2 regions of the Actinomyces stomatis genome follow, and region 1 is predicted to be linked to the other one. Evidence: riboswitches for the same ligand, from Rfam matches in the RefSeq annotation. Region 1 holds a riboswitch; the other holds the start of a gene.
What was found. A riboswitch is a leader RNA that binds a small molecule or an ion and turns the genes downstream of it on or off. The one in region 1 is predicted to bind FMN.
Positions count from the first base shown of each region.

Region 2: another riboswitch for FMN. It lies ahead of RIV12_RS00760 (ABC transporter permease); the one in region 1 lies ahead of ribD (bifunctional diaminohydroxyphosphoribosylaminopyrimidine deaminase/5-amino-6-(5-phosphoribosylamino)uracil reductase RibD).

Region 1 covers NZ_JASPEP010000002.1:86,249-101,561, forward strand. The annotation lists gene RIV12_RS01670 (DUF1846 domain-containing protein) at 1-960, shown strand, start outside; FMN riboswitch at 1,092-1,221, shown strand; gene ribD (bifunctional diaminohydroxyphosphoribosylaminopyrimidine deaminase/5-amino-6-(5-phosphoribosylamino)uracil reductase RibD) at 1,308-2,468, shown strand; gene RIV12_RS01680 (riboflavin synthase) at 2,468-3,142, shown strand; gene RIV12_RS01685 (bifunctional 3,4-dihydroxy-2-butanone-4-phosphate synthase/GTP cyclohydrolase II) at 3,136-4,467, shown strand; gene ribH (6,7-dimethyl-8-ribityllumazine synthase) at 4,464-4,937, shown strand; gene holA (DNA polymerase III subunit delta) at 4,945-5,847, opposite strand; gene RIV12_RS01700 (ComEC/Rec2 family competence protein) at 5,844-7,712, opposite strand; gene RIV12_RS01705 (helix-hairpin-helix domain-containing protein) at 7,709-8,470, opposite strand; gene RIV12_RS01710 (DegV family protein) at 8,628-9,503, opposite strand; gene RIV12_RS01715 (glycosyltransferase) at 9,574-10,830, opposite strand; gene RIV12_RS01720 (helicase HerA-like domain-containing protein) at 11,062-13,104, shown strand; gene RIV12_RS01725 (leucine--tRNA ligase) at 13,225-15,313, opposite strand, start outside.
Region 2 covers NZ_JASPEP010000001.1:165,937-181,249, reverse strand. The annotation lists gene RIV12_RS00780 (polyketide synthase) at 1-2,930, shown strand, start outside; gene acpS (holo-ACP synthase AcpS) at 3,068-3,574, shown strand; gene putP (sodium/proline symporter PutP) at 3,841-5,334, shown strand; gene RIV12_RS00765 (glycerate kinase) at 5,366-6,511, shown strand; FMN riboswitch at 6,595-6,745, shown strand; gene RIV12_RS00760 (ABC transporter permease) at 6,879-7,874, shown strand; gene RIV12_RS00755 (ABC transporter substrate-binding protein) at 7,927-8,973, shown strand; gene hisG (ATP phosphoribosyltransferase) at 9,196-10,041, opposite strand; gene RIV12_RS00745 (phosphoribosyl-ATP diphosphatase) at 10,097-10,360, opposite strand; gene RIV12_RS00740 (ABC-2 family transporter permease) at 10,537-12,186, opposite strand; gene RIV12_RS00735 (ABC transporter ATP-binding protein) at 12,183-12,986, opposite strand; gene RIV12_RS00730 (response regulator transcription factor) at 13,085-13,840, opposite strand; gene RIV12_RS00725 (sensor histidine kinase) at 13,837-15,225, opposite strand; gene RIV12_RS00720 (DUF3866 family protein) at 15,218-15,313, opposite strand, start outside.

The DNA of each region.
Region 1 (15,313 bases):
CCCGGCCCGGGCAGCGGCAAGATGGCCACCTGTCTGTCCCAGATCTACCACGACCACCAGCGGGGCATCTCCTCGGGCTACGCGAAGTTCGAGACCTTCCCGATCTGGAACCTGCCCCTGGACCACCCGGTCAACATCGCCTACGAGGCCGCCACCGCCGACCTCGACGACGTCAACATGATCGACCCCTTCCACCTGGCGGCCCACGGAGTCCAGACCGTCAACTACAACCGCGACGTCGAGGTCTTCCCGGTCCTGAGCCGCCTGTTCGAGGAAATCCTGGGCTCCTCGCCCTACGCCTCCCCCACGGACATGGGCGTCAACATGGCCGGCAACTGCATCAGCGACGACGAGGCCTGCCGGCAGGCCGCCTGCCAGGAGATCATCCGCCGCTACTACCGGGCCCTGGTGACCGAGAAGCGCGAGGTCATCGCCCCCGTCCAGTCCCAGCGGATCGCGCTGCTCATGGCCAAGGTGGGGGTGAGCAAGGAGGACCGCCCCGTCGTGCCGCCCGCACTGGAGGTGGCCGCGGCCACCGGCGAGCCGGCCTCGGCGATCGAGCTGCCCGACGGGCGCATCGTGACGGGCAAGACCTCCGCCCTGCTGGGGTGCTCCTCAGCGATGCTGCTCAACGCACTCAAGGTCCTGGCCGGGATCGATGACGACATCAACCTGCTGGCCCCGGCATCCATTGAACCCATTCAGAAGCTCAAGACTCAGCGGCTGGGCAGCCGCAACCCGCGCCTGCACACCGACGAGGTGCTCATCGCTTTGGCCGTGTCCGCCAACGGGGACGACAACGCCCGCAAGGCCCTCGACCAGCTCGAGACGCTGCGGGGCTGCGACGTCCACACCTCCACGATCCTGGGCTCGGTGGACGAGGGCATCTTCCGCGCCCTGGGGGTCCAGGTCACCAACGAGCCCGTCTATGCCACCAAGTCCCTGTACCGCAAGAAGTGAGGCCCGGTGCGGGCGGCCCTCCCGCGGTGCGCCCGCACCCGGACACCCCATTGAGGTGGGGGTGGTCACATAGGCGCGGAGAAACGGCTGAACGCACTCGCGCGCGGTACATTCTCCCCAACGAGATGAACTCGTGTGCTCTGGGGTCGGTGAAAGTCCGAACCGGCGGTGACAGTCCGCGACCCGGTCGCATCCAGCGACCGGCTGACCAGGTGGAACTCCTGGACCGACGGTGAGAGTCCGGATGGGAAGCGCACACGGGACACACCATGCCTCGCCCGGTGCCGTGCACCCGGCGGTCCGGTATGACGGTGTCTCTCCCCAGCGCACCCGAGGGAGAGGACCGGATGACCTCGTTCACCCCCGTGCAGGCGGCCGCGATGCGACGCGCCCTGCGGGTCGCGGCCTCCCCCGACGCCCCGCCCGGCCCCAATCCCCAGGTGGGCTGCGTCATCCTCTCCGCCGACGGCGACGTCCTCGCCGAGGGCCACCACCGCGGAGCCGGCACCGCCCACGCCGAGGTCGACGCGCTGGCGAACCTCGCCGCGGCGGGCGCCTCCGCCCAGGGAGCGACCGTCCTCGTCACTCTCGAGCCCTGCAATCATCAGGGCCGCACCGGCCCATGCGTCCAGGCGCTCCTCGCCGCGGGCGTGGCCGAGGTCATCTACGCCCAGGATGACCCGACCGAGCAGGCCGGAGGCGGCGCAGCGACGCTGGAGGCCGCCGGCGTGCGAGTACGATGTGGACTGTGCGCCCAGGACGCCGCGCGTCTCAACCGCCCGTGGCTCCTGGCCGTGACCCGCGGGCGCCCCATGGTGACATGGAAGCTCGCCGCCACCCTCGACGGCCGTATCGCCGCAGCCGACGGCACCAGCCAGTGGATCACCCCGGTGGCGGCCCGCCGCGACGCCCACCGTCTGCGCCGCCAGTGCGACGCCATCATGGTGGGCACCGGCACCGCCCTCGCCGACGACCCGGCCCTCACAGTCCGCGATGAGACGGGAGAGCCCGCCCCGGCTCACCTCCAGCCGCTGCGCGTCGTCGTCGGCTCCAGGCGCCTGCCTCCCACCTCCAGGGTGCTCGCCGACGACCACCACCTCCTCCTGCCCGACCACGACCCGCGCGCCGTCCTCGCCGTGCTCGCCGAGCGCGAGATCCGCCATGTCCTCCTCGAAGGAGGCCCGACCCTCGCGACCGCCTTCCTGCGCGCCGGACTCGTCGACGAGGTCGTCGCCTACACGGCCCCCGCACTTCTCGGCGCCGGACCGGCCGCCCTCGCCGACTTCGGGGCGACGACGATCACCGACGCCCTGAGGCTGCGAAACCCCCGCGTCGAGGTCCTCGGCTCGGGCGACCAGCTCGCCGTCCGCGTCTCCGGTGACCTGGGGGCCGACGACATCCGCCCCGACGCCCCTGCGGTCCTCAGGCCGCGGCACCGCGCTCAACGCCCGGACCCCCGGGACCGCACTCGTCCCCCTGCCCACCGCCACATCGAGGAGAGACACTGATGTTCACCGGAATCGTCGAGGAGCTCGGGCACGTCGTCCGGCTCGAGACCGTCGAGGACAGCGCCCGGCTGACGGTCGAGGCGCCCACCGTCACCCAGGACGTGAGCCTGGGCGACTCCATCAGCGTCAACGGGTGCTGCCTGACGGTCGCCGCCGTGCACGGGAACACCTTCACCGCCGACCTCATGGCGGAGACTCTCACGCGCACCACCCTGGGCTCCCAGAAGCCGGGAGAGCCGGTCAACCTCGAACGCGCCCTGCGCGCCACCGACCGGCTCGGCGGGCACATCGTTCAGGGGCACGTCGATGCCACCACCGAGGTCCTCGACCGCCACCACGGCGAGCACTGGGACCTCCTACGCATCGGCCTGCCGCGGGAGATCGCCCGTTACGTCGCCGCCAAGGGATCGGTCGCCCTCGACGGGGTGTCGCTGACGGTCGTCGACGTCGTCGACGTCGACAAGGCCCGGCACGACGCCACCCCCGATGTCTCTCCCACGCCGGGGGCGGGGGCGTCGCTCAGCGTCGGCCTCATCCCCGAGACGCTGCGGCGCACGACTCTGGGCACGAGGCGGCCGGGAGAACGGGTCAACCTCGAGGTCGACGTCATGGCCAAGTACGCCGAGCGTCTTCTGGGCGCCCGCCTGAGCCAGGAGGGGCAGCAGGCATGCTGAGCACCAGGAGCACATCCCCGGACACGCGCATGGACAGCGTCGAGGACGCCCTCACCGCCCTCCGCGAGGGCCGGACGGTCATCGTCGTCGACGATGAGAGCCGGGAGAACGAGGGGGACCTCATCCTGCCCGCGGCGAGCGCCACGACCGAGCAGCTGGCCTTCGCGATCCGGCACTCCACCGGCATCATCTGCGCGCCCATGGCGGCCCAGGAGCTCGACCGCCTGGGGATCCCCATGATGACCGAGCACAACACCGATCCCAAGAGGACGGCCTTCACGCTGAGTGCCGACGCACGCACGGGCATCACCACGGGTGTGAGCGCCGCCGACCGGGCGCGCACCGTCCGCGTCCTGGCGGACCCGGGCTCGGCTCCCAGCGATCTCGTCCGCCCCGGCCACGTCTTTCCCCTGCGTGCATGCGAGGGCGGGATCCTCACGCGCCGCGGTCACACGGAGGCCGCCGTCGACCTCATGCGCCTGTCGGGCAACCGGCCCGTGGGCGTCCTGGTGGAGATCATCAACGACGACGGCACCATGGCACGCCGGCACCAGCTGCGTACGCTCGCCGACGCCCACGACATGCCCATGATCTCGATCGGCGACCTGGAGCGCTACCGGTGGCTGCACGAGGAGCTCGTCGAGGAGGTCGTCTCGGCGCACCTGCCCACCGCGCACGGGGAGTTCACCGCCCACGCCCTGCGCAGCAGAGTCGACGGCACCGAGTACCTCGCACTCGTGTGCGGTCGCATCTCGGACGGTGAGGACGTCCTCACCCGCGTCCACTCCGCCTGCCTGACCGGCGACGTCCTGTCCTCCCTGCGCTGCGACTGCGGACCGCAGCTGCGCGCCGCCATGGAGGCGATCAGCGCCCACGGCCGCGGGGTCCTCGTCTACGCCTCCGACCATGAGGGGCGCGGCATCGGGCTCATCGACAAGCTCCGCGCCTACGCGCTGCAGGAGGAGGGCATGGACACCCTCGACGCCAACGTCGCGCTGGGGCTGCCGGCCGACGCCCGCAGCTACGCCACCGCCGCCCAGGTGCTGCGGCACCTGGGCGTGCGCTCGGTCGAGCTCATGACGAACAACCCGGACAAGGTGGAAGGCCTGGAGCACTATGGCGTGAACATCCGCTCCATGACGCCGACACCGACCTTCGCCAACGGGGAGAACCTCGACTACCTGCGCACCAAGCGCGACCGCATGGGCCATCTGCTCACCGGGCTCGACCCCACCGGGTCCCGCACGGACTCACCGCCCGGCGAGGCGAGGGCCGACGACGCGACCTGGCACACGACCGACGAGAACGAAGGAGAGACACGATGAGCGGCTCCGGAGCACCTGAGCAGAGCGCACCCCGCGCACGGGGCATGAGGGTGACAGTCGTCGCCGCCCAGTGGCACGAGCGCATCATGGCGGGCCTGGTCGCCGGGGCGCTGCGCGCCGTCGAGGAGGCCGGAGCCCAGGCGAGCGTCGTGCGGGCGGTGGGTTCCTTCGAGCTCCCGGTACTCGCCGCGGCCGCCGCGCGCGGCGGTGCCGAGGCGGTCGTCGCACTGGGCGTCGTCATCCGCGGTGGCACCCCGCACTTCGATTACGTGTGCAGGGCCGCCACCGACGGGCTGAGCCGGGTGGCGCTCGACACCGGGGTGCCGGTGGGCTTCGGCGTGCTCACGTGCGACGACGAGGCCCAGGCGCTGGCCCGCTGCGGCGGGCCAGGATCGGAGGAGGACAAGGGCCACGAGGCGGCCTGCGCGGCGATGTCCACGGCGCTCACACTGGCCGCCATGCGGGTGTGAGGGCGGCTCAGCGCCGGCGGGTACCGGAGCGGCGGGCGTTGCAGATCGTCAGGACCGCCCGCTCGACGGCGTAGACGGGGTCACGGCTGGCCCCCTTTGCCTCGGCATCGGCCCGGGCCACGGCCAGGATCGAGGTGGCCAGGGCGTCGTCGGACCATCCCTGGAGCTCTCGGCGGGCCCGGTCCACCTGCCAGGGGGCCATTCCCAGCTCGGCGGGGCTCATACGCCGCCCCCCGGCGGCCGCGACCCGGGCGAGCTGGCGCACCTTCATGGCCAGGGCCGCGACGATGGCCACCGGGTCGGTGCCGGTGGCCACGGCGTGGCGCAGGGCCGTGATGGCGGCCGGGGTGTTGCCGGCCGCGGCGGCGTCGGCCACGGTGAAGCCGGTGGCCTCGATGCGCCCGGCGTAGTAGGTGCGCACGTGGTCGACGCTGATGGTGCCCTGGGTGTCGGCGAGGAGCTGGTCGACGGCGGAGCACAGCTCGCGCAGGTCGCTGCCCAGGGCGTCGACGAGGGCGCCCACGGCCTCGGGATCGATGCTTCTTCCGGCGCGGCGCACGTCGGCCACGACCAGGGAGGACTTGTCCTTGGCACTCTTGATGGCCTCGCACTGGATGGTCGGGTAGGGCGAGGCCTTGATGGCATCGAGCAGGCGTTTGCCCCTTTGGCCCCCGTTGTGACGCAGGATGACGCTGACCTCGGGGTCGGCGGCGCCCACGTAGGCGATGAGGTCGCTCAGGAGGGCGTCAGTCATCTGCTCCAGGGCGGGGACGTAGACGAGCCGGGGCTCGCCGAACAAGGAGGGGGACACAAGGGTGTCGAGCTGGTGGGGTTCGTAGGTGGCGGCCTCCAGGCGCGTGATCTCGGTGGTGGGGTCCTTGGCCTTGGCCTGCGCCAGAAGACTTCTCACCGCTCGGTCGGCGAGGACCTCCTCGCCGGCGCGGATGAGGACGATCGGCGCCAGCTGGGCCTGGTCCCAGCGCAGTCCAGCCGGTGCCTTGCGCTGGCCTCGGGAGCGGGAGGTTCGGGTCGCTGCCATGGGGCAAGCCTGCCATGAGCGGGCCGCGTCAACCGCCTGGCTCCTTCCAGCAGGGCGCGGCGGGTACGGGGAGCCGCTGCGAGCAGGACCCCGATCTCGCAGGACCCCAGTGCCAGGGCTCCCGTGAGGCCGCCCGGCCAGGGCAGGGTGGCGCCGGGCAGGTGAGCGAAGAAGCCGGCGACCCACACCATCCAGGAGCAGGCCGCAAGCGCCGGCCAAGCGATGACGGAGGCGGCTGCGGGCCAGGCCGGAGCGATCATCGCCGCCAGGAGTCCGCTGATGGTGGCGATGACGGCGGCCGGCTCACTGAGCAGGTTGGCGGGCACCGACCAGGCCCCCACCGAGGGCTGCAGGAGGATGAGGATCGGCCCGCAGGCGGCCTGGGCCACCAGTGGCAGTGCCATGGCGGCGGCCAGCCACCTGGGAAGATGACGTGAGAGGTGGGCAGCGACCGGTTTGGAGCCGATGACGATCCCGGCAGTGGCCACTACGGACAGTGCGAAGCCGTAGTCGCGGGACTGCCAGGGGTCGATGAGCAGTAGGACGATGGCTCCGGCGAACAGGGCGGGTACGGAGGCGGCGCGTCGCCCGGCGACGACACCCAGCAGCATGACGGCCCCCATGGTGGCGGCGCGCAGTACGGAGCCTGAGGGGCGCACCAGGATGACGAGGAGAGTGAGCATGACCGTGCCGAGCAGAGCCCGCCACCGCCGGGGCAGCACCCCGAGGCCGGCCAGCCCCAGTCCCAGGATGATGGCGACATGCTGCCCGGAGACGGCGGTCAGGTGCGTCATGGAGACGGTGCGCATGTCCTCGCGCACCTGGGCCGACAGGGCGTGGTCGTCTCCCAGGGCGACGCCGGGTACGAGGGCGCGTGCTCCCGGCGGCCAGAGACCTGCCTCCTCCCCCGCTCCTTCGAGGCCCTGGGCTCCAACAGCCTGGGCAAGACCAGTGCGAATGCTGGTGACGGCCCCGAGTACCCCGGCCGGTGGGCCAAGCACCGTGAGGCCGGCGCGCTTGGGGATGATGGCGGCCTCAACACGTCCCGATCCGGTGGGGCGTAGGCGCGTGCGCACCCTGACGCGGGTCCCCATGGGCAGACTCAACCACTGCGTGTCGCCCAGGACGGTGGCGCTCAGGGTGGAGGATTGTGCGTCCACCTGTTCGACGTCGAGGGCGCTGATGACCAGGGTGGAGCGGCTGGTGGCCGAGACTCGCGGCTCCTGGGAGACGGTGCCGATGAGGGTGACCGGCTGCCCGGAGGCGACCGCCACGGTCAGAGGGTCGCGCTGGCGGGACCACAGGTGGGCGGCACTGACGGTCAGGACGGTCGCGGCGCACAGGGCGCACACGAGCAGGCTGGCACTGAGGGTTCCCACCGCCGTGGGGTCATGCTCGGGGGCGCCGGGGCGCTGGTCGGCCCGGTGGCGCGGTGGCCGGAAACGTAGGACGGGGACCACGAGCATCGCAGCCAGGGCTGTGCACCCGGAGGCCAGGAGCAGGACTCGTCTCCAGGCGTCAGCCTCCTCGAGTCCGACGGCCCACCAGGCGCCGGCCCAGCAGGTGAGCGCCGGGGCGAGCAGGCGCAGGTCGAGGGCGTCGGGGGCCTTGGAGGAGGTGGCGTGCCGACCTCCGTCTCGGTGCCGGTTGCGGTTCTGCTCCTGGCGCAGGTGCTCGTAGAGCGCGGGGTCGTCCCACGGGGCCCTGGGACTGCTCCGCCCCTGGTCCCCGTTCATACGGTGGCCTGCTCCCGCAGGCCCTCGAGCTTGGCCTTGCCGATGCCGGGGACGTCGGTGAGGGCGTCGACGGTGGCGAAGGGCCCGTGGGAGTCTCGGTACTCCACGATCCGTTGGGCCAGGGCAGGGCCGATGCCGGGCAGCTTCTCCAAGTCAGTGGCGGAGGCCGTATTGATGTTGATCATCCCGGATGAGCCGCCACCGCCGGGCTTCCCCGACGCTGTTCCCGCACCGGGGGTGGCGGCCCCACTGGGTTGCGGTGCGGGGTCGGGCAGGACCTCGCCGACTCGCGGGACCCGGATCTGCTCACCGTCGCTCAGAACCCGGGCGAGGTTGAGCTGCTGGGTGTCGGCGTCCGCGCTGGCTCCTCCGACGGCGCTGATGGCATCGGTGACACGGCTTCCTGGGGCCAGGGTCACCACCCCCGGCCTGGTCACCGCCCCGGTGACGTGGACGACGACGTTGCCGGCTGGAGCCGTCGAGACGCCCGGTTCTGCCGCCGATCCCGTGGCCGGCTTCATGGCTGGTGTCGCGGCCGGCCCTGTGGGCGGGGGCCGCATCGCCTCGGAGGCACCCGCCGCTGCCGCAGTGGCCTCTTGACCGCCGGCACCGGTGGAGACCAGGACGGCCCTCAGTGCCAGGGCGAGAGCCAGGATGAGGAGAGCGGAGCCGGCAATGATCGCGGCTCGTGGCGCGATCGCGAGGCGCCTGGGCCGACGCACTGGCTCCTCGGGGTCGGTCGAGCAGGCCAGGCGCACAAGGTCATCCAGGGACCTGTTCGTGCTGCTCCTTCTGGCTCCCATGTCCTTGACGGTAGGGACCGGTTCCGCGAGGCGCACGGAGAGGCCGTCTGCTCTGTGGAGAGCACTGGCGTCTGACGGCCTGTGGCAACCGGGCCGCGTTGTCAACCCCGGCTCAGTAGGCCCGCAGGTCCGGGGCGACGGCGATGCCGAGGGCCCCGGGGCCCACGTGGGTGCTCGTCGCCTCGTCGACCGGGAGGGTGAGGACCTCGGTGAGTTTGGCTCCGGCCTCCTCCATGGCCTGACGAAGACCAGTCTCGAGCAGCGCCAGCTTGTCGGCGTCGTCTCCTTGAATGACCAGGCGCACCGGGTCGGCGGGGTGCCTGGGGCCGGACAGGGCGGTCCCACCGGCGACGCGGACGGCCTGCGCGATGAGGTGGCGCCTGGCGCGGGCCGCGCCGCGCACGGTCTCCAGTGTCCGGATCCCGTCGCGGGTCAGGGCCAGGACCGGGCGGATTCCAAGAACGCCGTCCAGGCGGGCCGTGGTGCGGTCGATCCTCCCGGAGCGGGCCAGGCGCCCCAGGTCGTCGACAACGAAGAGCTGGCAGGAACGGGCGGTGCTGGCCTGAGCCAGGGCGGCACCGCGGCGGGCGTCGTGGGCGCCGGCGGCGGCCAGCACCGCAAGTCCCAGCGCGCCGGAGCTGGTGCCGGAGTCGACGACGCGCAGCCACTGCGGGCGACGGCGCCCCACGCTCCCGCCCTGGCCGCTGTACTCGGCCTGGTACTCGGCCTCGAGCCGGGCGGCGGCGATGCGGGCGTTGTCCACGGTGCCGGACAGGGCCGAGGAGATGTGGATGGCCAGGACCTCTTCGGCCCTGTTGGCCGCGCGTCGGTAGACGTCCATCAGCTCCTGGACACTGGGCCGTGAGGTGGTCCCGGGCTCGCCGTTGTCAGCGGGGATGGCGTGCAGCGGCACCACCTCGATCGCACGGTCACGCATGAGGGGCTCCGTCAGGCAGGCGGCGGAGTCGGTGACGACGGCGAGCGACATGCCGCATACCTTATCGGCAAGCCGCTCGCTCACCGGCAAGGCGCCGCTGTTCTCCCGGGTCCGCGGGTTTTCAGCGATCAGAGACCAGGAGGTCCTCGTAGAGGTTGACGAGCCGTTTGGTCATCGTCTCGGAGTCGAACTGTTGAGCCACCTCCAGGGCCCCGTCGGACAGCTCGGCGAGCCGGGCGTCGTCGGACAGCAGGGAGGCGAAGACCCGGGCAAAGTCCTCCCCCTCGATCCCGTCGGTGAGGATCGCGTTGCGCTCGGTGAGGCACTCGGTCATCCGCTCGTCGCAGTAGACGATCGGGAGCCCTGAAGCTGCGGCCTCCAGGAACACCATGGGCTGGTTGTCGAAGTGGTAGGAGGCCAGGGAGAAGACATCGGCCTGCTTGAGCAGGACGGCGACCTCCTCCGGCGAGCGCTGACCGACCAGGACCACCCGGTCCGCCACCCCGAGCTCCTCGGCGCGCCGTGCCAGCTCCTCCTGGGAGGGGCCGGGGCCCACGAGCACCAGCTTGACCGGCAGGTCGGCCAGGTGGGGCATGGCCTCAATGAGCGTCATCTGCCGCTTCTCCGGGCTGAGGCGGGCCACGCAGATGATGATCTTCTCGCCGGGGGCCTTGGGGATGGGTGAGTCCGCGGCGCGAGCACTGCGGTAGCGGGTGGAGTCCAGCCCGTTGGGCAGCACCATGCAGGGGGCGGTCAGTCCGCCGTCGTCGATGAGGATCTGTGCCAGGTGCTGGGAGGGCGACAGGCAGGCGTCGCACTTGTTGGCGAAGGCCGCTGTGAGCCGCCATCCCTGCCGGGACAGCGCCGTCTTCATGTCGCGCTTGTTGAGGTGCTTGATGGAGTCGCGGTGGGGGCGGGGCAGGACCGGCAGCGATTTGAGCGCCACGGGGAAGGCGACGGACAGGGCCAGCAGTCCGGAGACCACGGCCAGCGGGTAGTCGTCGATGAGCTCGGTGTAGAGGGTGTGAATGGTGGTGACGTGGGGGATGTTCTGGCGCTTGGCCACCCAGTGGGCCAGGACGCCCAGGCTGAACTGGGTCTGGCTGTGGACGATGTCGAAGTCGTAGGCGTCGAAGCGCCTGGCCAGGCCGGGATAGATGGTGGCGACCTCGCGGCTGTCAAAGACGTAGTAGCGCGAGGAGGACAGGCGGATGACGTGGTCGTCGGTCTCCTCATAGCGCTCGGCCTTAGGGGCCACCACGTAGACCTCGTGTCCCATGCGTTCCAGGGCGGAGCGGAAGGTGGCCGTGGAGGTGGCCACGCCGTGGACGGAGGGGAGGTAGTCGTCAATGAAGAAGGCGATCCGCATGAGGGTCACCTGACTCTGCGGGACGGGTGCACCAGCGACTGGCCCACGAGGGGCGGTTCTTCCGGAAACGACGACGCAGGGGGCAACATGGGGCGTGCAAACCTCGCGGCACTGGGGACGGGCAGGTGTGGGACCAGACGTACTATCTCAACGCCATCGAGACCCGAGGCTACCCTGTCGGCCGGGCTTCTGGCACGCCCGGGTCAGCGCTCTGGCAGGTTCGGCGTTTACGATGAGGCCATGACCGATTCCGCTGAGATCGCACGTCTCAAGGCCGAGGCCGCCCAGGCCGCCGCCGAAGCCGCCGCAGCCAAGGCAGCCGCCGCTCAGGCGGCCCTCGACGCCGCCATCGCCTCCTCCCCGGCCTCGGCGGTGGAGCAGGCCGCCGAATCCCGCATTGCTGACGCACCGGGCGAGCCCGCCGCCCAGACAGCCACCGCCGCACCCCTTGCCGAGCCGGCCGCAGAACCGGCCGCACAGCCGGCAGCCGAGCAGGCTCCGGCCGGTGAACCGGCGCCGACTGCTGAGCAGGCTCAGGAGCAGGCCCCCGTGCAGGCTGAGGGCGTCGCTGAGGCCGAGCAGGCCTCGGGCAGTCAGGAGGCTGAGGAGGCCGGCTATACCGCCCAGGTGCGTTCCGGGTACGGCTTCTCCTCCCCCACCCTGCCGGTGGGCACCTACCTCGATACGCTCTCGGGCGGCGAGCCCGCGGCGGTCAAGGGCCTGTCGGTGGGCATCCCGCTGGGGCTGCTCAACCGGCACGCGCTGGTTGCCGGGGCGACCGGTACCGGTAAGACCCGCACGCTTCAGCTCCTGGCCGAGGGACTGTCGGCAGCAGGTGTCCCGGTGTTCCTGGCCGACGTCAAGGGGGACCTGACCGGCCTGGCCGAGCCGGGAGCCTCCAATGACAAGATCGCCTCCCGCATCGCCTCCACCGGTCAGGACTGGAAGGGCCAGTCCTTCCCCATCGAGCTGTTCAACCTCGGTGGGTCGGAGTCCGGCGCCGGTATCAGCGGCACCCCGATCCGCACCACGGTCACCGAGTTCGGGCCGATCCTGCTCTCGCGGGTCCTGGGCCTCAACGACACGCAGGCCTCCGCCCTCCAACTGGTCTTCCACTGGGCGGACAGCCAGGGGCTGGCCCTGCTGGACCTCAAGGACCTGCGCGCCGTCGTCGACTATCTGACGAACACCGATGCCGGCAAGGAGGAGCTCAAGACCATCGGTGGGGTCTCTGCAGCCACGGCCGGGGTCATCCTGCGTGAGATCGCCGCCCTGGAGGCGGCCGGTGGTGAGGCCTTCTTCGGTGAGCCGGCTCTCGACGTGCGTGACCTCATGCGGGTCTCCCCCGATGGTCGCGGCGTCATCTCCGCGCTGGAGCTGGCCGACATCCAGTCCCAGGGCACGCTGTTCTCCACCTTCCTCATGTGGCTGCTCGCCGAGCTCTTCGAGACCCTGCCGGAGGTCGGCGACCCGGACAAGCCCACCATGGTGTTCTTCTTCGACGAGGCCCACCTGTTGTTCTCCGGAGCCTCGAAGGCCTTCCTGGAGGCCGTGGTGCGCACGGTGCGGCTCATCCGTTCCAAGGGCGTGGGCATCGTCTTCATCACCCAGTCCCCCACGGACGTTCCCGACGAGGTCCTGGCCCAGCTCGGCAGCAGGGTCCAGCACGCCCTGCGCGCCCACACCCCGGCCGACGCCGCCAACCTTAAGAAGGCGGTCTCCACCTTCCCGGTCAGCCCGGTGGACCTCAGCCGGGTGCTCACGTCGCTGGGCACCGGTCAGGCCGTCGTCAGTGTGCTGGACGAGAAGGGGCGCCCCGCCCCGGTGGCCCCGGTGGTCGTGAATGTACCCGCCGCCGTCATGGGGCCGGCCCAGGACGGCACGGTCAACCAGGTGCTGGCCTCCTCACCGCTGAAACCCAAGTACGCCACGGGCGTGGACAACGAGTCCGCCTACGAGCTGCTGGCCCAGCGGGTCCAGGCCGATGCCGAGGCCGCAGAGGCCGCTCGTGCCGCTGAGCAGGCCGCCAAGGAGCAGGCCAAGGCCGATGCCGCCGCGCAGAAGGACCTGGAGAAGGAGGCCGCCCGCCAGGCGGCTCAGCGTCAGAAGGAGGCAGAGCGCCTGGAGCGCGAGGCCGTCAAGGAGGCCCAGCGTCGCCAGCGCGAGGCGGAGAAGGCCGCCGAGCGCCGCCGGCGGGAGGTCGAGAAGACCATCGGCTCGGTGGGCCGCCAGATCACCCGCGAGATCACGCGCTCCATCTTCGGCACTCTCAGGCGCCGCTGAGAACCGGCTCAAGCAAGGCGAAGGGGCTGCACCAACCATCTCGGTTCGTGCAGCCCCTCATGCTGTTCCTGGGCCACCGCGGCGCGGCCGTGAGCGGCGCCGTCGTGGGGCCCGCCCCGGTCACTCGGGAACGATGCTCACCAGTTTGGGGGCGCGCACGATCACCTTGCGCACGCCGCGCCCGTCCAGGGTGCGGATGACGCCGGGGGCTGCCAGGGCCAGCTTCTCCAGCTCGGCCTCGGAGATGTCGGGGTCGACCTCGAGGCGGTCACGGACCTTGCCCTTGACCTGGATGACGCAGGTGACCTTGTCGGCGGCCAGCAGGGACTCGTCGGTCACGACCGGGAAGTCCTCGTGGGCCAGGGAGTGCTCGTGGCCCAGGCGCTTCCAGATCTCCTCGGCGATGTGCGGGGCCACGGGCGCCGTCATGAGGACAAGGGCCTCGACAGCCTCGCGCGGAACCGCGCTGAGTCCGGTGAGGTGGTTGTTGAGGACGATGAGCTTGGCGATGGCCGTGTTGAGGCGCATCCCCTCGTAGTCCTCGCGCACGCCCACGATCGTCTTGGCCACGAGCCGGCGGGTCTCCTCGTCGGCGCTCTCGTCAACCACCGTCAACTCACCGGTGGTCTCGTCGACGACGTTGCGCCACAGGCGCTGCAGGAAGCGCTGGCTGCCGGCGACGGCGCGGGTGTCCCACGGGCGGTCGGCGTCCAGCGGTCCCATGCTCATCTCGTACACGCGGAAGGTGTCGGCGCCGTAGGCCTCGTACATGTCGTCGGGGGTGACGATGTTCTTCAGGGACTTGCCCATCTTGCCGTACTCGCGGTCCACCGACTGCCCCTGCCACAGGTATCTGGTGGTGCCGTCCTCGGCGGTGACCTCCTCGACCTCGTCGGCGGGCACGTACTGGCCGCGGGAGTCGGTGTAGGCGTAGGCCTGGACGTAGCCCTGGTTGAAGAGGCGGTGGTAGGGCTCGGAGGAGGAGACGTGGCCCAGGTCGAACAGGACCTTGTGCCAGAAGCGCGAGTAGAGCAGGTGCAGGACGGCGTGCTCGACGCCGCCGACGTACAGGTCGGTGCCGCCGGAGATGTTGCCGGCCTCGGGGCGCGGCCCCATCCAGTAGGCCTCGTTGGCCGGGTCGACGAGCGCCTTGTCATCGGTCGGGTCGATGTAGCGCATCTCGTACCAGCACGAGCCGGCCCACTGCGGCATCGTGTTGGTCTCGCGGTAGTACGTCCGGGGACCGTCACCCAGGTCGAGCTCGACCTCGACCCACTCGGTGGCCTTGCCCAGTGGCGGCTCCGGGGAGGATTCGGCGTCGTCGGGGTCGTAGGAGCGCGGTGAGTAGTCGGTGACCTCGGGCAGCTCGACCGGCAGCATCGACTCGGGCAGGGCGTGGACGCCGCCGTCCTCGTCCCACACGATCGGGAAGGGCTCGCCCCAGTAGCGCTGGCGGGAGAAGAGCCAGTCGCGCAGGCGGTAGGTGACCGTGCCACGGCCGGCGCCCTTGGCCTCCAGCCAGCCGATCATGGTGGCCTTGGCCTCGTCCTTGCCCATGCCGTTGATGTCCAGGTCGCCCTGGGCGGAGTTCACGACGACGCCATCACCGGTGTAGGCCTGGGCGGTCAGGTCGACGCCGTGGGGGTCGTCGGCCGGGCCGATGGTCTGGATGATGTCGATGTCGTACTTGGTGGCGAAGGCGTAGTCGCGCTCGTCGTGAGCGGGCACGGCCATGATGGCGCCGGTCCCGTAGCCCATGAGGACGTAGTCGGCCACGAAGACCGGCACCTTCGCCCCGTTGACGGGGTTGATGCCGAAGAAGCCGGTGAAGACACCGGTCTTGACCCGCCCCTCGTCGGTGCGGTCGGCGTCCGACGTCGCCGCGGCCTGGGCGCGGTAGGCGGCCACGGCCTCGGCGGGGGTCGCGTAGCCGCCAGTCCAGGCCTCCTTGGTGCCCTCGGGCCAGGCGGCCGGGACGGTCAGGGCCGCGGCGTCGTCGGCGATCTGAGCCTCGGTGCGCACCGAGCCGGAGGCCTGGAGGCCGCCCAGCATGGGGTGCTCAGGGGCCACCACCATGAAGGTGGCACCGAAGAGGGTGTCGGGGCGGGTGGTGTAGACGCTCAGCGACGCGTCCTGCTCAGCGCCCTGACCGGTCCCGGGCACGGCGAAGGTCACCTCGGCGCCCTCGGAGCGGCCGATCCAGTTGCGC
Region 2 (15,313 bases), on a different contig from region 1:
CGGTGCGCTGGTCCGAGGACGTCGCCGTCGTCACCGGTGTGGCCCCCGGCTCCATCGCGGCGGCCGTCGTCGGAGAGCTTCTGGCCGGTGGCGCCACCGTGGTGGCCACCAGCTCGCGCCTGACCCACGAGCGCCTCGAGTTCGCCACCACCCTGTACCGCGAGCACGCCGCAGCCGGCGCCAAGCTGTGGATGGTTCCCGCGAACCTGTCCTCCTACCGGGATGTCGACGCCCTGGCCGAGTGGATCGGCAACGACCAGGTGGTCACCTCCGGAGGCTCCACCAAGGTCGTCAAGGAGGCCCTGGTTCCCACCCTCCTGTTCCCCTTCGCCGCACCGCGCGTCTCGGGCACACTGGCTGACGCCGGCCCCACGGCCGAGTCCCAGACCCGCCTGCTGCTGTGGTCGGTGGAGCGCACCATTGCCGCCCTGAGCGCCATCGGCACCGACACCCACGTCGACCACCGCCTGCACGTGGTCCTGCCCGGCTCCCCGAACCGGGGCACCTTCGGCGGTGACGGCGCCTACGGCGAGGTCAAGTCCGCCCTGGACGCGATCGTCAACCGCTGGTCGTCGGAGCGGGCCTGGGCCCAGCGCGTCACTCTGGCCCACCCCCGTATCGGCTGGGTCAAGGGCACCGGCCTCATGGGCGGTAACGACCCGCTCGTCGCCGCCGTCGAGGCAGCCGGGGTGCGCACCTGGACCACGGAGGAGATCGCCTCCGAGCTCACCGACCTGTGCACCACCGCGGTGCGCACCCAGGCGGCCCAGGCCCCGGTGAACGCCGACCTCACCGGGGGACTGGGCGACGACATCGACCTGGTGGCGCTGCGTGAGAACGCCGCTGCACAGGCCGCCGCGCCCACCGAGGAGACCGAGGCCCCGGCCGTCATCAAGGCCCTGCCCACCCCGGTGGTCCCGACTCAGCCCACCGCCCCCCAGTGGGGCGAGGTGAGCGCCGACCTCGACGACCTGGTCGTCATCATCTCCACCGGAGAGGTCTCCACCTGGGGATCGGGCCGTACGCGCCGCGAGGCCGAGCTGGGCATGAGCGGCGGGGAGGACGTCGACCTGACCGCCGCCGGCGTCCTCGAGCTCGCCTGGGGCATGGGGCTGCTCACCTGGCAGGACAGCCCCAAGGCCGGCTGGTACGACGCCGACGGGGAGATGGTCGAGGAGTCCGACATCCTGGACCGCTACCGCGACGAGGTCGTGGCCCGCTGCGGTATCCGCGAGTTTGTCGACGACGGCGTCATCGCGCCGATCGCCGACGAGGAGGTCACCGTCTACCTCGACCGCGACATCACCCTGTCGGTTCCCGATGAGGCCACGGCCCGCACCATTGAGTCCTCCGACCCCGAGCACACGCTCGTGGTTCCCGACGCCGAGACCGGAGAGTGGACCGTCACCCGCCTGGCCGGCTCACTGGCCCGGGTGCCGCGCCGCGCCGCACTGTCCCGCACGGTCGGCGGCCAGTTCCCGCGCGACTTCGACCCGGAGCGCTGGGGCATCCCCGCCTCGATGACCCAGGGCATGGATCCGATCGCCTCCTGGAACCTGGTCACCGCCGTCGACGCCTTCCTGTCGGCCGGCTTCACCCCGGCCGAGCTCCTCAAGGCCGTCCACCCCTCCGACGTGGCCTCCACGCAGGGCACCGGGTTCGGCGGCATGGAGTCGATGCGCAAGATGTTCGTCGGCCGGTTCCTGGGGGAGGAGCGTCCCAGCGACATCCTCCAGGAGGCCCTGCCCAATGTCGTGGCCGCCCACGTCATGCAGTCCTACATCGGCGGCTACGGCGCCATGGTCCAACCGGTGAGCGCCTGCGCCACCGCGGCGGTCTCCATCGAGGAGGGCTGGGACAAGATCGCCCTGGGCAAGGCCGACGTCGTCGTGGCCGGCGCCATCGACGACATCTCGATCGAGTCCGTCGTCGGCTTCGGCAACATGAACGCCACGGCGGAGGCCGCGGCCATGCGCGCCAAGGGCATCTCCGACCGTCACTTCTCCCGTGCCAACGACCGCCGTCGCGGCGGATTCGTGGAGGCCGAGGGAGGCGGCACGGTGATCCTGGCCCGTGGCTCAGTGGCGGCCCGGATGGGCCTGCCGGTGGCCGGCGTGGTCGGTTTCGTCTCCTCCTACGCCGACGGCGCCCACACCTCGATCCCGGCACCTGGACTGGGCGCCCTAGGCGCCGGCCGCGGCGGGCGCAGCTCGCGCCTGGCCAAGGCCCTGGCGGCCCTGGGTGTGGAGGCCGACGACATCGCGCTGGTCTCCAAGCACGACACCTCCACCGGTGCCAACGACCCCAACGAGTCCGAGCTGCACACGCGTCTGGCGCGCGCACTGGGACGCTCCGAGGGCAACTCGCTGGTGGCGGTCTCGCAGAAGACCATCACCGGTCACGCCAAGGGCGGTGCCGCCGTCTTCCAGGTCGCGGGTCTGACCGAGATTCTCGCCTCCGGCGTGGCTCCCGGTAACGCCTCCCTGGACGTCGTCGACGCCCCACTGGCCAAGGACGCCTTCTGGGTGTGGCCACGCAGGCCCATCCGTCTGGCCGGCCGTGGCGGCAAGGACGGGCGTGTCCCCGGTGCCGGCCCGGTGCGAGCCGGTCTGCTGACCTCGCTGGGCTTCGGACACGTCTCCGGTCTCATCGCGATCGTCCACCCCGGTGCCTTCGAGGCCGCACTGCGTCAGGCCGAGGGGCAGAAGGCGGTTGACGCCTGGCTGGCCTCCGCCAACGCCCGCCTGGCCGCCGGTACCCGACGCCGTCGTGCCGGCATGATCGGCCGGGCCCCGCTGTTCGAGCAGGTCCAGGGTCGGCGCCTGGGGGAGGAGTCCAAGCAGCGCGACCCGCATGAGGTCGAGGCCGCCATGCTGCTCGACCCCGAGGCTCGCCTGGGCTCCGACGGCGCCTACCACGCCGGCGAGTGAGCTCATCACGATAGCAGGCAGGGCCGGTTCTACAGACGATGGATACCGTCTGTAGAACCGGCCCTGTTTGGCTCACATGGAATTATCAAAGGAATTGCGTAATTGATTCGTAAGTTTTACTTCATGAGGATTCCATCATGACGGAGCCGCAGTTTCCGGACGTGCCGAAGACATTCCCCGGTTCAACCGTTCTGACGGTGGGCACAGACCTGGTGCACGTTCCTGGTTTCTCCACCCAGCTCGATCAGCCCGGCACAGTCTTTGCACAACGCGTCTTCACTGCGCGCGAGCTCCGCGAGGCTCAGCGTCGCTCGCAGGAGAGGGGATCGATCCCGGCCCAGCACCTGGCTGCTCGGTGGGCGGCCAAGGAGTCTTTCATCAAGGCCTGGAGCCAGGCACACGTTCTTTGCGCAAAAAGTCGCGGGACGAGTACTTCTCCGGTTATCCTGGCCGAGGACGTCGACTGGCGTGAGATCGAGGTTGTCACCGATCGGTGGGGCCGTCCTTCTTTACGTCTGAGCGGCACCGTTGCCCACGCTGTTGAGCGCAGCCTCGGAGAGGAGGTATCGACCCCAGGGTGTTGGCCGGTTTCCTTGAGCCATGACGGTGACTACGCCATGGCCATCGTCCTTCACGTGCGTTGAGTCGTGCCCACACAGAAGGAACGATGAAGAAACCTCGACCATGATGCTATGAGCGGTCACTGCTGCCCGTCATGTCATGCCACGTACGGATTTCCGAGTCATCCGCGGTGCTTGTCTGTCACTCATGGTCACGCCATCAGGAACATCAACGACGAGCCGCGATATACCGCGTACTGCCGACCTGGATCATTCAAGAGACCCCACGAGTCCTTTCTCCAGTGGCAGCAGCGGTATGTCTCCCCTCTGACTGACGTGAGGACATATTGATGACTGCCACTACCTATCAAGCCATCGCGATGATCGTCTATTTCGTGGCGATGCTCGCCATCGGGGGCTGGGCCTATCTACGAACAGACAATTTCGACGACTACATGCTCGCCGACCGCGACCTCAATCCCTGGGTGGCGGCGCTGTCGGCGGGAGCCTCGGACATGTCGGGGTGGCTGCTGATGGGGCTGCCGGGAACCCTGTACGCCAGCGGCCTGGTCGAGGGGTGGATCGCCGTCGGGCTGACGATCGGGGCCCTGGCGAACTGGCTGCTGGTGGCTCCTCGACTGCGTGCTTACACCGAGGTCGCCAACAACTCCATCACGGTCCCCAGCTTCCTGGACAACCGTCTCCACGACACGCACCGGTTGCTGCGGTGCTCCAGTGGTCTCATCATTCTGGTCTACTTCACCTTCTACGTCTCCTCCGGGATGGTCGCCGGTGGCCGTTTCTTCGAGTCGTCCTTCGATATGGACTACCGTCTCGGCATGGTCATCGTCGCCGCGATCACCGTGGTCTACACGCTCATCGGCGGGTTCCTGGCCGTGTCCTACACCGACTTCGTCCAGGGAGTCATGATGGTGACCGCCCTGGTCATGGTGCCCGTCGCAGGGGTCATTCGGCTCGGGGGACTGACCAACCTGACCAAGGCCGTCTCCGAGGTCGACCCTCACTACTGGGCCATCTGGGGCCCGACGTCAACGCTGCTCGGCCTTGTCTCGGCACTGGCCTGGGGCCTGGGGTACTTCGGTCAGCCGCACATCATCGTCCGGTTCATGGCCATCCGCAGTCCCAAGGAGGCTGTGGCCGGCGGCACCATCGGGATCGGCTGGATGCTCTTCGCGGTGCTCGGCGCAGCCGGTACCGCCATTGTCGGCGTGGCCACGTACCAGCACGACAAGAAGCAGCTGGCCGACCCGGAGACCGTCTTCATCACGCTGGGCAAGCTGCTCTTCCACCCATTGGTCGCCGGATTCATGCTGGCAGCCATTCTCGCCGCCATCATGTCGACGATCTCCTCCCAGCTGCTCGTCACCTCCTCAGCGCTCATCGAGGACCTGTACGGCTCTTTCGCCCGAACCCGTACGGATAAAATCAGTGGCAACCGCATGGTGCTCTACTCGCGCATGGCGGTTTTCGCCATCGCCCTGGTCGCGGCAGTCATGGCCTGGAACCCCAGTAAAACAATCCTCGACCTCGTGGCCTTCGCCTGGGCCGGTTTCGGGGCCTCCTTCGGACCGACCATTCTGCTGTCGCTGTACTGGAAGCGCTTGAGCGCCATGGGAGCCTTCGCCGGAATGATCACCGGGGCCGTCGTCGTCATGATCTGGGGAAACGTCTCCGGCGGCCCGGGCGGCATCTTCGACCTCTACGAGATCGTGCCCGGATTCCTGGGCAACCTGGCTGTGGCCTGGGCCGTGTCTCGCACGAGTCAGCCCTCCAAGGAGATCTCCGAGGAGTTCGACGCCGCCGTCACCGCCTCACGCGCGTAGCCGGGCAGGGTAGCTGGACAGTGCTGCAGGCATGAGGATCGTCGTTGCACCCGACTCCTTCAAGGAGTCCATGACCGCCGTGCAGGCCGCTCGGGCCATGGCGGTCGGGGTGCGGGATGCCCTGCCCACGTGCCTGGTCGATCAGGTTCCCGTCTCCGACGGCGGAGAGGGCTTCGCCGAGGCCGTCACCGCCGCCTGGGACGCCTCATGGCAGGAGGTGACCACGGTTGACGCCCTGGGCCGGCCACGGACGGCGGGCTTCGGACGCGACAGCGACCGGGCCGTCATCGACCTGGCGTCCAGTGTCGGACTGGAGCACATCGTTCCGGGAGAACGGGACGTCATGCGCTCCTCGACCATTGGGCTGGGACATGTCATCGCGGCCGCAGTAGACGCCGGTGCCCGCTCACTGCTCATCGGACTGGGCGGGTCGGCCTCCAACGACATGGGCCTGGGGATGCTTGTCGCGCTGGGCGCCCGTTGCCTGGACGAACGGGGAGGCGAGGTGGAGCCGGTACCCGCCGAGTTCTCTCGCATCCGGCGGATCGAGGCCGAGCCGGCTCGCCGTCGCCTTGAGGGTGTGGGCATCACAGTGGCCGGTGACGTGACGAATCCACTCACGGGTCCCCACGGCGCGGCAGTCGTCTTCGGCCCGCAGAAGGGACTGGCCGGGCCTGCGATCACATGGGTCGACGGCGAGATGACGCGCCTGGCCGCAGTCCTCGGCCTGAGTCACTGGACCTGCCGCCCGGGCACCGGGGCGGCAGGTGGCACCGCCTTCGCACTGGCTGCTGTTCTCGGGGCGGAGCTTGCCACCGGCATCGATCATCTGGCTCGCGTCGTCGGGCTACGTGAGCGGCTGGAGGAGGCTGACCTGCTGCTGACGGGGGAGGGGGCCGTCGATGGGCAGTCCCTGGACGGCAAGGCGGTCAGCGGAGTGCTCCGCCTGGCCTGCGAGTGCGGGGTGCCATCCATCGTCTTCGCCGGACGGGTCAGGGTCGATGCCGAGGCTCTGCGGCGTCTGAGTGATCTGGGAGCCCAGGGCATCATCCAGATCTCCGATCCTTCAGAGGCATTGGAGACCTCTCTCAGGAAGGGCCCGGATCATCTGCGCCGGGCGGTTGCGGACACCGTGCGTCACTGTTCTGCTGGTGGTGACCGGCTCGACACACTCTGAATGACGTCCTGTGAGCGCACGCACAGCCATTGAGAAGCTCCAAGTATCGTCATGGGACGATTGCGTTGTATCCTTACCGGCAGCAACGTGCTCCGGGGTCGGTGAAAGTCCGAACCGGCGGTAACAGTCCGCGACCCGCTCGTGCCATGGCAGCGTCAAGCAGCCCGGGGACCAGCGGTTGAGCCGGTGGAACTCCGGCACCGACGGTGAGAGTCCGGATGGGAGGATGCGCGTGGCGCCCGGCGGGGAGACCCGCAGTTCGAGACAACGTACCGATCTCACGGACGGCCGTGGGCTCACCGGATCTTGGACTTGACGAGCGCCCAGCACGTGTGTGCGCCGACCGACGGCGTGCAGGCGGACCCCGGTGCAGCCGGGAGCGCTCGTTCCCGGAAGGACCCGGGAGGACACCGTCGTGTACAGCCCCAGCCCCGTCGGCAAGGCCTCGCGCTTCCACGCTTCCCCCGCCGAGCCGCCCAGTGACGTTCCGGAGCCGTCGACGTCCTCGGCCTCGTCGATGACCTCCCCGTCAGAGTCATTCTCAGAGTCGCTGCCCAGACCTTCGGCTCGTCGTCGGCGCCGCATCCGCGCTGCTGAGCGGAGCGGGCCATTGCCCGCTGTCGTCCTGGGAACGGCACTGCTCATCATCTGGCAGCTCGTCGCCGGATCGGGCGCCGTCCCCGAGATCTTCCTACCCAGCCCCTGGGCGGTCGTCACCCGCCTGTGGCTGAACCTCACTCAGGCCGGGCTGGGGTGGAGAGCCTGGATCACGCTGCGTGAGGCCCTCCTCGGCTGTCTCCTGGCCGCCGTATTCGCTCTGCCCCTGGCCTGGGCCCTGTACCGCTGGCGGCTGTTCTCCCGAACCGTCCTGCCCTATGTCGCTGCGAGTCAGGCGGTTCCCGGCATCGCCGTCGCGCCCCTCATGGTTCTGTGGATCGGTTACGGAGCTCTTCCCATCGTGGTCCTGTGCGCCTTCATGGTCTTCTTCCCCATCACCATCACGGTGCTCCTGGGGCTGCGCAGTCTGGACGCCGACGTCATGGACGCCGCCCGGCTCGACGGCGCTCATGGCCTGAGCATGCTCATCCACATGGAGCTTCCGATGGCCCTGCCGGCCATCTACACCGGGTTGCGTACCGGTTTCACCCTGTCAGTGACCGGTGCGGTCGTCGGCGAGCTCATCATGGGCGGCGAGGGCCTGGGGACCGTGCTCTCCACGCAGCAGAGCCGGGGCGACACCACCGGCGTATTCGCCACCATCACGCTCCTGTGCGTGCTGGCCACATCCATCCACTGGGTGCTCCACGAGCTCGAGCGACGCAGCCGCACTGTGGACGCCCTACGAGGCCGACGCGCCACCTGAGCCCTGCGCGGCGCCCGCTTCCCACCCCTCCGACACAAGGAAACTCCTCATCATGGCTATCTCTCACCACATCGTCTCCCAGTCATTCCTCTCGCGTCGCCGGCTGTTGGCAGGGGGCCTGGCGCTCACCGGCGCCGGAGCACTCGCCGCCTGCTCCTCGGGGACCGCCAGCCGCGCGGCGTCGGCCTCGGCGGCCGGAGGCGCACTGACCATCGGCCTGACCTACACGCCGAACATCCAGTTCGCCCCCTTCTACATGGCTAAGAAGGACGGGACATACGCCGCGAACGTGACGCTGCACCACCACGGGGCGCAGGACGGCCTCTTCGACGCCCTCCAGAGCGGCCAGGAGCAGCTCGTCGTCGCCGGCGCCGACGAGGCGGTGGTGGCCACCTCCAACGGCTCCGACCTCGTCATCGTGGGTGGCTGCTACCAGTCCTACCCGGCCTGCCTCATCGTCCCGGAGAGCTCCTCGATCAAGGCCCCCGCGGACCTCAAGGGCAAGACCGTCGGCACTCCAGGCCGCAAGGGGGAGACCTGGTACGCCCTCCAGCTGGCCATGTCCGCGGCCTCCCTGACCGAGTCCGACCTGACGATCCAGGACATCGGCTACACCCAGCAGGCGGCGCTCGTCGGCGGCAAGGTCGACGCCGTCGTCGGCTTCTCCAACAACGACGCGATCCAGATCCGCCAGGCCGGAACCCCCGTGCGTACCATCCAGGTCGCCGACCGGATCCCCCTCGTGGGCGTCTCGCTGGTGACGACCCGATCCCTGCTGGACTCCCGTCACCAGGACCTCGAGAGCGTCGTCAAGGCCTCGATCAAGGGCATGACCGCCTTCGTCAAGGACCCCGACGCGGCGGTCGAGGCCACCAAGGACCACATGGACGACCTCAAGGTGGATCAGACGCAGGCGAAGCGCGCCCGCGAGGTCGCCGTGGCCACCGGCAAGCTGGTCAGCGGCGACGGCAGCCACCCCATTGGTTCGGTGCGGGTCGACGACGTCGCCGCCATGATCGAGTTCCTCACCTCCCACAAGCTCCTGGGCGACAAGAAGACGCCCAAGGCCGCTGAGGTGTGCGTTCCCCTGGGGCAGTAAGTACACGGGTGTCAGGGGCGCGCCGTCGTCTCAGGAGTCAATCAAACGGCTCGTCAGCTGGGGACGGCCACAGGCATCGCGCTGTGCACCGCCCTTTTCACCGCCTTCGGCGCTTACGCCCCTGGTGAGAGATTCACCGCCGGACTCGTCCCAGCGCTGGGCGCCTGCACGGTTTTGCTGGTAGCGGCCACAGCACTTGTCATTGCCATGCCTCGCGGCTATCTACAGCCGGCAGGCCAGCAGTGAGGAGACGAGGATGGCGCGCGCCCCGACCTCGTAGAGCTCGTCCATGACCCGGTTCATGTCCGCCCGTGGGACCATGGCGCGCACCGCCACCCAGTCGGGATTCTGCAGCGGGGAGACGGTGGGGGACTCGATGCCGGGAGTGAGTGCCGCTGCCAGGTGCAGCTTGTTCATGGGGATGTCGTAGTCCACGAGCACGTAGGCACGGGCGCGCAGCACCCCCTCCAGACGCCGCACGAGCGTGGCCAGACCGGGCTCTCCGCGGAACTGCTCGGTGGTGATGAGTACGGCCTCGCTGACGAGTATCGGGTCCCCGAAGGTCTCCAGTCCGGCCGCCCGCAGCGTTGTGCCGGTCTCGACGACGTCTGCGATGAGGTCGGCCACGCCCAGCTGGACGGAGGACTCCACGGCACCGTCGAGGTGAACGGTCTGGGCCTCCACGCCCCGGGAGGCCAGGTAGCTGCGCACCAGGACGTCGTAGGAGGTGGCCACACGGCGCCCGGCGACGTCGGCCAGGGAGCTCATCGTGCCCTTGGGGGCGGCGAAGCGGAAGGTGGAGCGGGCGAAGCCCAGGGGCAGGTGCTCGACGGCGTCGACCCCGGAGTCCAGGAGCAGGTCGCGGCCGGTGATGCCGGCGTGCACGGTGCCCTGACCGACGTAGACGGCGATGTCGCGCGGACGCAGGAAGAACAGCTCGACGTCGTTGGCCTCGTCGACGAGCACGAGCTCACGGCCCGTGCGGCGGGTGCGGTAGCCCGCCTCGGAGAGCATGGTGATGGCGGGATCGGACAGGGATCCCTTGTTCGGGACGGCGATACGCAGCACGGCGGTTCCTGATCTGTGGTGGGGGAGTCGGGTAGGAGGCATGGGGCCTCGGGACCTACAGGTAGCGGTAGACGTCCTGGAGGCTGTAGCCCTTTGCGACCATCATGACCTGGGCGTGGTAGAGCAGCTGGCTGATCTCCTCACATGCGGCCTCGTCGGACTCGTGCTCGCAGGCCATCCAGGCCTCGGCGGCCTCCTCGACAAGCTTCTTGCCGATGAAGTGGACCCCGCGGTCCAGCTCCTCCACCGTCCCGGAGCCCTCAGGGCGGGTGGCCGCCTTGTGCTGCAGCTCGCTGAAAAGGTCCTCAAAGGTCTTCATGGGCCTAGGCTATCGGAAAGCCGGTGGGCCACTGACCGACCGTTGGCCTATGACCTGGGTGAGACCCGAGCAGCCCCTCGGTGCTCACCACCGTCGCCACGGGTGGAATCATCCGTCCGAGAACGGTGCGCCGACCCGAGGCGACGGTAGGACTTGACCGGCTGCCCCGGATCGGCTCACTCCCGGGTGGCGGCGCGCCTGGCTCCCAGGACCGCTGCCCCCATCGCCACCGAGCCGATGAGCAGGCTCAGGAGGCCGATCTCCAGCCAGCGTTCGGGGAACTGGTGGGCGACAGCCATCCAGCCCCAGGGTGCCAGGCGCCACAGCCAGGTGGCCGCCATAACGTCGTTGCCGCCGATGAGCAGCCCCATGATGACCAGGATGACGTTGAGGACGATCGCCACGACGATCCGGGTGCTCAGAGCCACCGCCAGGCTGACGGCCGCGATCATGAAGGCCACGGCCGGCATCACGAGGAGCCCGTAGACCGGGCCGGTCACCGCCGGCAGGTTCGGGTCCGTGCGGGTCAGAGTGTCGCCGACGACGGTCACGATCCAGGAGACGACCAGGACCGGGATGAGGAAGAGGGCGCTGAGGACCGCGGCTGAGGTCAGGATCCCACAGGATCCCTGGCGAGTGATGAGGGTGCGCCAGGCGGGCTGGAGGCGTCCCCACACGGTGATGCCGACGAGGGCCGCGGCAACCGGCACTCCCATGAGCTCGAGGAAGCTCTGCCCGTACCCGGGTGGATACACGGTGTGGAGGACACCCAGAAAGGCGAGCAGCAAGGTCGCCAGGACCACCCACACGATCCAGGGCAGGACGCCGGCCATCGCCAGGACGGCGCTTCGCGGCCCGGGAATACGGGCCATGCGGGTGGCAGGCGCAGCACGGAGCTGCGGGGTACTCCGGGGCAGCGACGTCGGAGCCTCCACCGGGGCCTGCTCCGAGACATTCTCCGGCTGAGCGTCGGTGGCCTGTCCGCCGGGAAGCAGGCGTCTGAGCCCGACGACGAACCACGCCGAGGACTCAATACCCCCAGATGTGCCGCCAAGAACGGCCAGGCCGGTACCGGCCAGGGTCAGGGCGGCCGTCAGCAGGAACCCGGGCAGGAGCGGGTAGCCCCACACCGGCGAGTCCGCCTCGAGCAGCACGCTGCTGCCGTGAACCCCCAGCAGGGGCAATGGGACCCTGGCCGTCCAGGCCCACGGGAGCATCCACCAGTCGCTCCGCTCGGCCTGGACCACGCCCATCACGGACCAGACGAAGCCCAGGACAGGCGCGATCCCGACGGCGATGACTCGCAGCACGCGGAAGGCTGCCATGCCCCAGGCGCAGGCCCCGGTGACGACGATCCACATGTAGGTGGCGAACAGCAGGTACCGGTCCCAAGGACCCCAGCCGCTGCCGACGATGAGGGCGTGAACCACCACCGGGGCGACCAGCGCCACCTGGCAGGCCAGCGCGGACAGGCTCAGGACCACGATGCGGGCACCCGCCACCCGGCGCGGCGCGACGGCGCGCCACGCCGTCCCACCCTGACGCCACCGCTGCTCACGCCACTGAGCCATCGCCCCGGTCAGCAGCCCCAGAGGCACAGCGAAGCCCCCGGCATACATATGCATCCACGCCAGAGCATTGCCGTTCCACTGGAGCTCCGCGACCACACCTGAGGAGATCGAGGCGTTCGCCAGGATGATGGTGTGAACGGTGAAGATGAGAGTCGCCCCGATCACGCCCCAGGTGAAGGTGCGCCGACTGCGGGTGACCTCGGCGCGCACCAGGTCCCACAGGCTCACGTACGCGGCGGTGCCGGAGGCGCTCATGCCTGCGCCTCCACCTCAGTGCGGCGCCCACCAGCAGTGACGGCGGCCAGGAAGGCCGCCTCCATGGCCCGTTCGTCGTCGGCGTCGGCGAAGTCGGCCAGCGGACCCTCGTAGACGAGGCGCCCGGTTGCCAGAACCCCGATGTCGTCACTCATGCGGGCGATCTCCCCGAGCTGGTGGCTGGAGACAACGACAGTGCGTCCCTCGTCAGCCAGGTTCCGCACGAGATCGCGCAGCTCGATGATGCCCTGAGGATCCAGTCCGTTCTGGGGCTCATCGAGGATGAGGACCTCCGGATCGGCCAGAAGCGCCATGGCCAGGGACAGGCGTACCTTCATACCCGTGGAGAAGGAGCCGGCGCGCTTCCTACCGATCCCGGCCAGCCCCACACGCTCCAGGAGCGGGGTGATCGTCGCCGGGGAGGTGCCGGTCAGGCGGCAGTGGACGAGCAGATTGCGTCGCGCGGACAGCTGGGGGAAAAGGGCGGGGCCGTTAATGGATGCCCCCACCCGGGCCAGGCTGTGACGGGAGAACGGAGCGCCCTGGATCTCCACACGGCCGGCGTCGGGCTCGAGCAGTCCCAGAGCGATGTTGAAGGCGGTCGACTTACCGGCGCCGTTGAGGCCGAGCAACCCGTAGACACGGCCGGGATAGGCCGACAGGTCGAGGCCGTTGAGCACCTGCTGGCGACCGAAGGACTTCGAGACCCCGGCGAGCCTCAACCCGGCGGCGAGGTCGGTGGCGCGGGCGGGGGAGAAGAGAGGTGATGCCGTAGTGGTGGCTGTGTGGGGAGATGTCATGGCCCTATGCTCGTGCGCACTGGTACCTCGGCGGATCCCCACCAGGGATACAGCCCGTGCCCGCCACCGCGGCCCCGTCTCCTCCCTGGGGAGGAGGACTACCGCGGCTGGACGAGCCCGGTGGTCAGCGCATAGATGACGAGCTCGACCCGGTTGCGGCAGCCGGTCTTGCCCAGGATCGTCTTGACATGAGACTTGACCGTCGACTCGGCAACATGGAGCCGCTCACCGATCCGGGCGTTGCTCAGCCCCTGGCACACCAGGGCGAGCACGGCGTCCTCCCGACCGGTGAGAGCCTCGTAAGGTCCCGACGGCGCCCCGACGACGGGCACGGCCCCGTCAGCCGGCCCCGACAGTGGAGCGGGCGACTGCGGGGCATCAGGTCCGGTACCTGCGTCAAGGTGCGCCAGAACGGTTCCGGTGACGGCCGGATCCAGCCAGGACCCGCCGTGGGCGACGACACGGATCGCCTCCAGCAGCGTCGTCGGCTCGGCGTCCTTGAGGAGGAATCCGTGGGCGCCGGCACCCAGGGCCGCCAGGACGAGATCCTCATCGTCGAAGGTGGTTAGGACCAGAACCCGCAACGAGGCAGTGGCCGGTGCGGCACGCAGCTCGCGAATGGCACTGATCCCGTCCAGGACCGGCATCCGCAGATCCATGAGCACCAGGTCGGCCCCTCCGTGGGGACCGATGGCCCGAGCGGTCAAACCCTCGATGGCCTGGCGCCCGTTGACGGCCTCCAGCACGACCTCCATATCGGGCTGCGCGGCCACAAGAGCACTGAAGGCACTGACCAGCAGCGGCTGATCGTCGACAACAGCCACCCTGATAACACCGGTCGTCCTGGTCGTCATCTGCAGTCTCCTGATCCTGTCTCGTCGGCCGTCATGGCGCTCGCGGGCAGCTCGAGCGGCGCCACCGGGAAGTCGACATCAATGGTGAAGAAGCTGTGGTCCCCGTCGTTGTGGACGCCGTGGGTCATGGTTCCGCCCACGAGCCTGAGTCGCTCCTCGAGGCCGACGAGCCCGCTGCCGCCGAAGGGGGAGTGCTCTGCGACGTCCGGCACCGGGTTGGCGACGTGAAGGTGGCAGGACTCCTGCGAGAGTGTCAGGATCAGCTCGATCTGGCCGGTTCCGTGCCTGACGGCGTTGGTGAGAGTCTCTCCTACTAGACGCACGAGGGTGAGACGTTGTATCGCCGACCACGCCGAGTTGCAGCGGTCCAGGACCTCCGGTTCCGGAAGCGCGGCGCTGATCCGGCTCCCCGAGCTGCGAGTGGTCGCGATAAGGGCCGGGATGGTCCGCAGGTCCGCCAAGGGAGTGATCTCACCGGCGTCGGAGCGCAGGACGGAGACGAGCTGGCGCACGGAGGCCAGGGAGGCATCGGCCGTGTCGCGCACCGTGGCCAGGGTGCGGCGCAGCCGTTCCTCACCGCCCAGGGCGAGTCCGGTGGCGGCCTGCACCTTGATCGTGGTGAGGCTGTGCCCCACGAGGTCGTGGAGCTCTCGGGCCAGGCTGAGGCGCTCGGCCGCAACCGCCTGGGCCGCAGCGATGCCGACGTCGAGGGCCTGGTTCTCGGCGATCCGGCGCCGGGAGGAGGCCAACAGGTAGGTGAGCACCACGGCACCGACGAAGACCAGGCTGGTGAGCGTGCGGACGACCAGGATGGCTTCGTTCCAGCCGCCGCTTGTCGTCTGGTCGCCACCTGATTCGTAGGGCCGGGTGTAAGAGGCCAAGGTGACGGGGTTGACCAGGGCACCGGCCAGAGCCAGCAGGAGCGCCGCCGTACCCCAGCGCCGATCGGACTCCCAGCGGGTGATGGTGTAGAGACTGGTGACCGCCGTGGCGATGATCGGGTTGAGGCCGAGGTTGACGGGGGAGAGGGCCACGAGGACCGCATAGGCCGCGAGCAGGGCGTAGGTCGCGATGAAGGAGGCACGCAGGAAACGCAGCCTGCCGAACTGCACCAGCGCCAGCGCCAGGCACAGGGCGAAGTCCGCAACATAGACGGCGTAGCCGCCGAAGCGCAGGACGAAGGTGACCGACTCCAGAGCGAAGGCGAGGAAGACGGTCCCCAGGGCGAGATCCACGACCGGGACCGAGTACCGTGACCAGCGACCTCCTCGCCCCGGCACCGTGCGGTGACGGGCCCGCCAGTCGTAGGCCGCTGACAGACTCGCTGTCAACGGCAGCGCCGCGCCGTGGGCCGTTGCACCCAGTCGTCCCTCTCGATCAGCCATGCGCCGTCCCCGCGGTCAGGAGCCGGCGCGCGTGGCGGCCGGCCGCAGCCGCGGTGATGAAGGCTGCCGTGTCCTCATCCAAACCCCG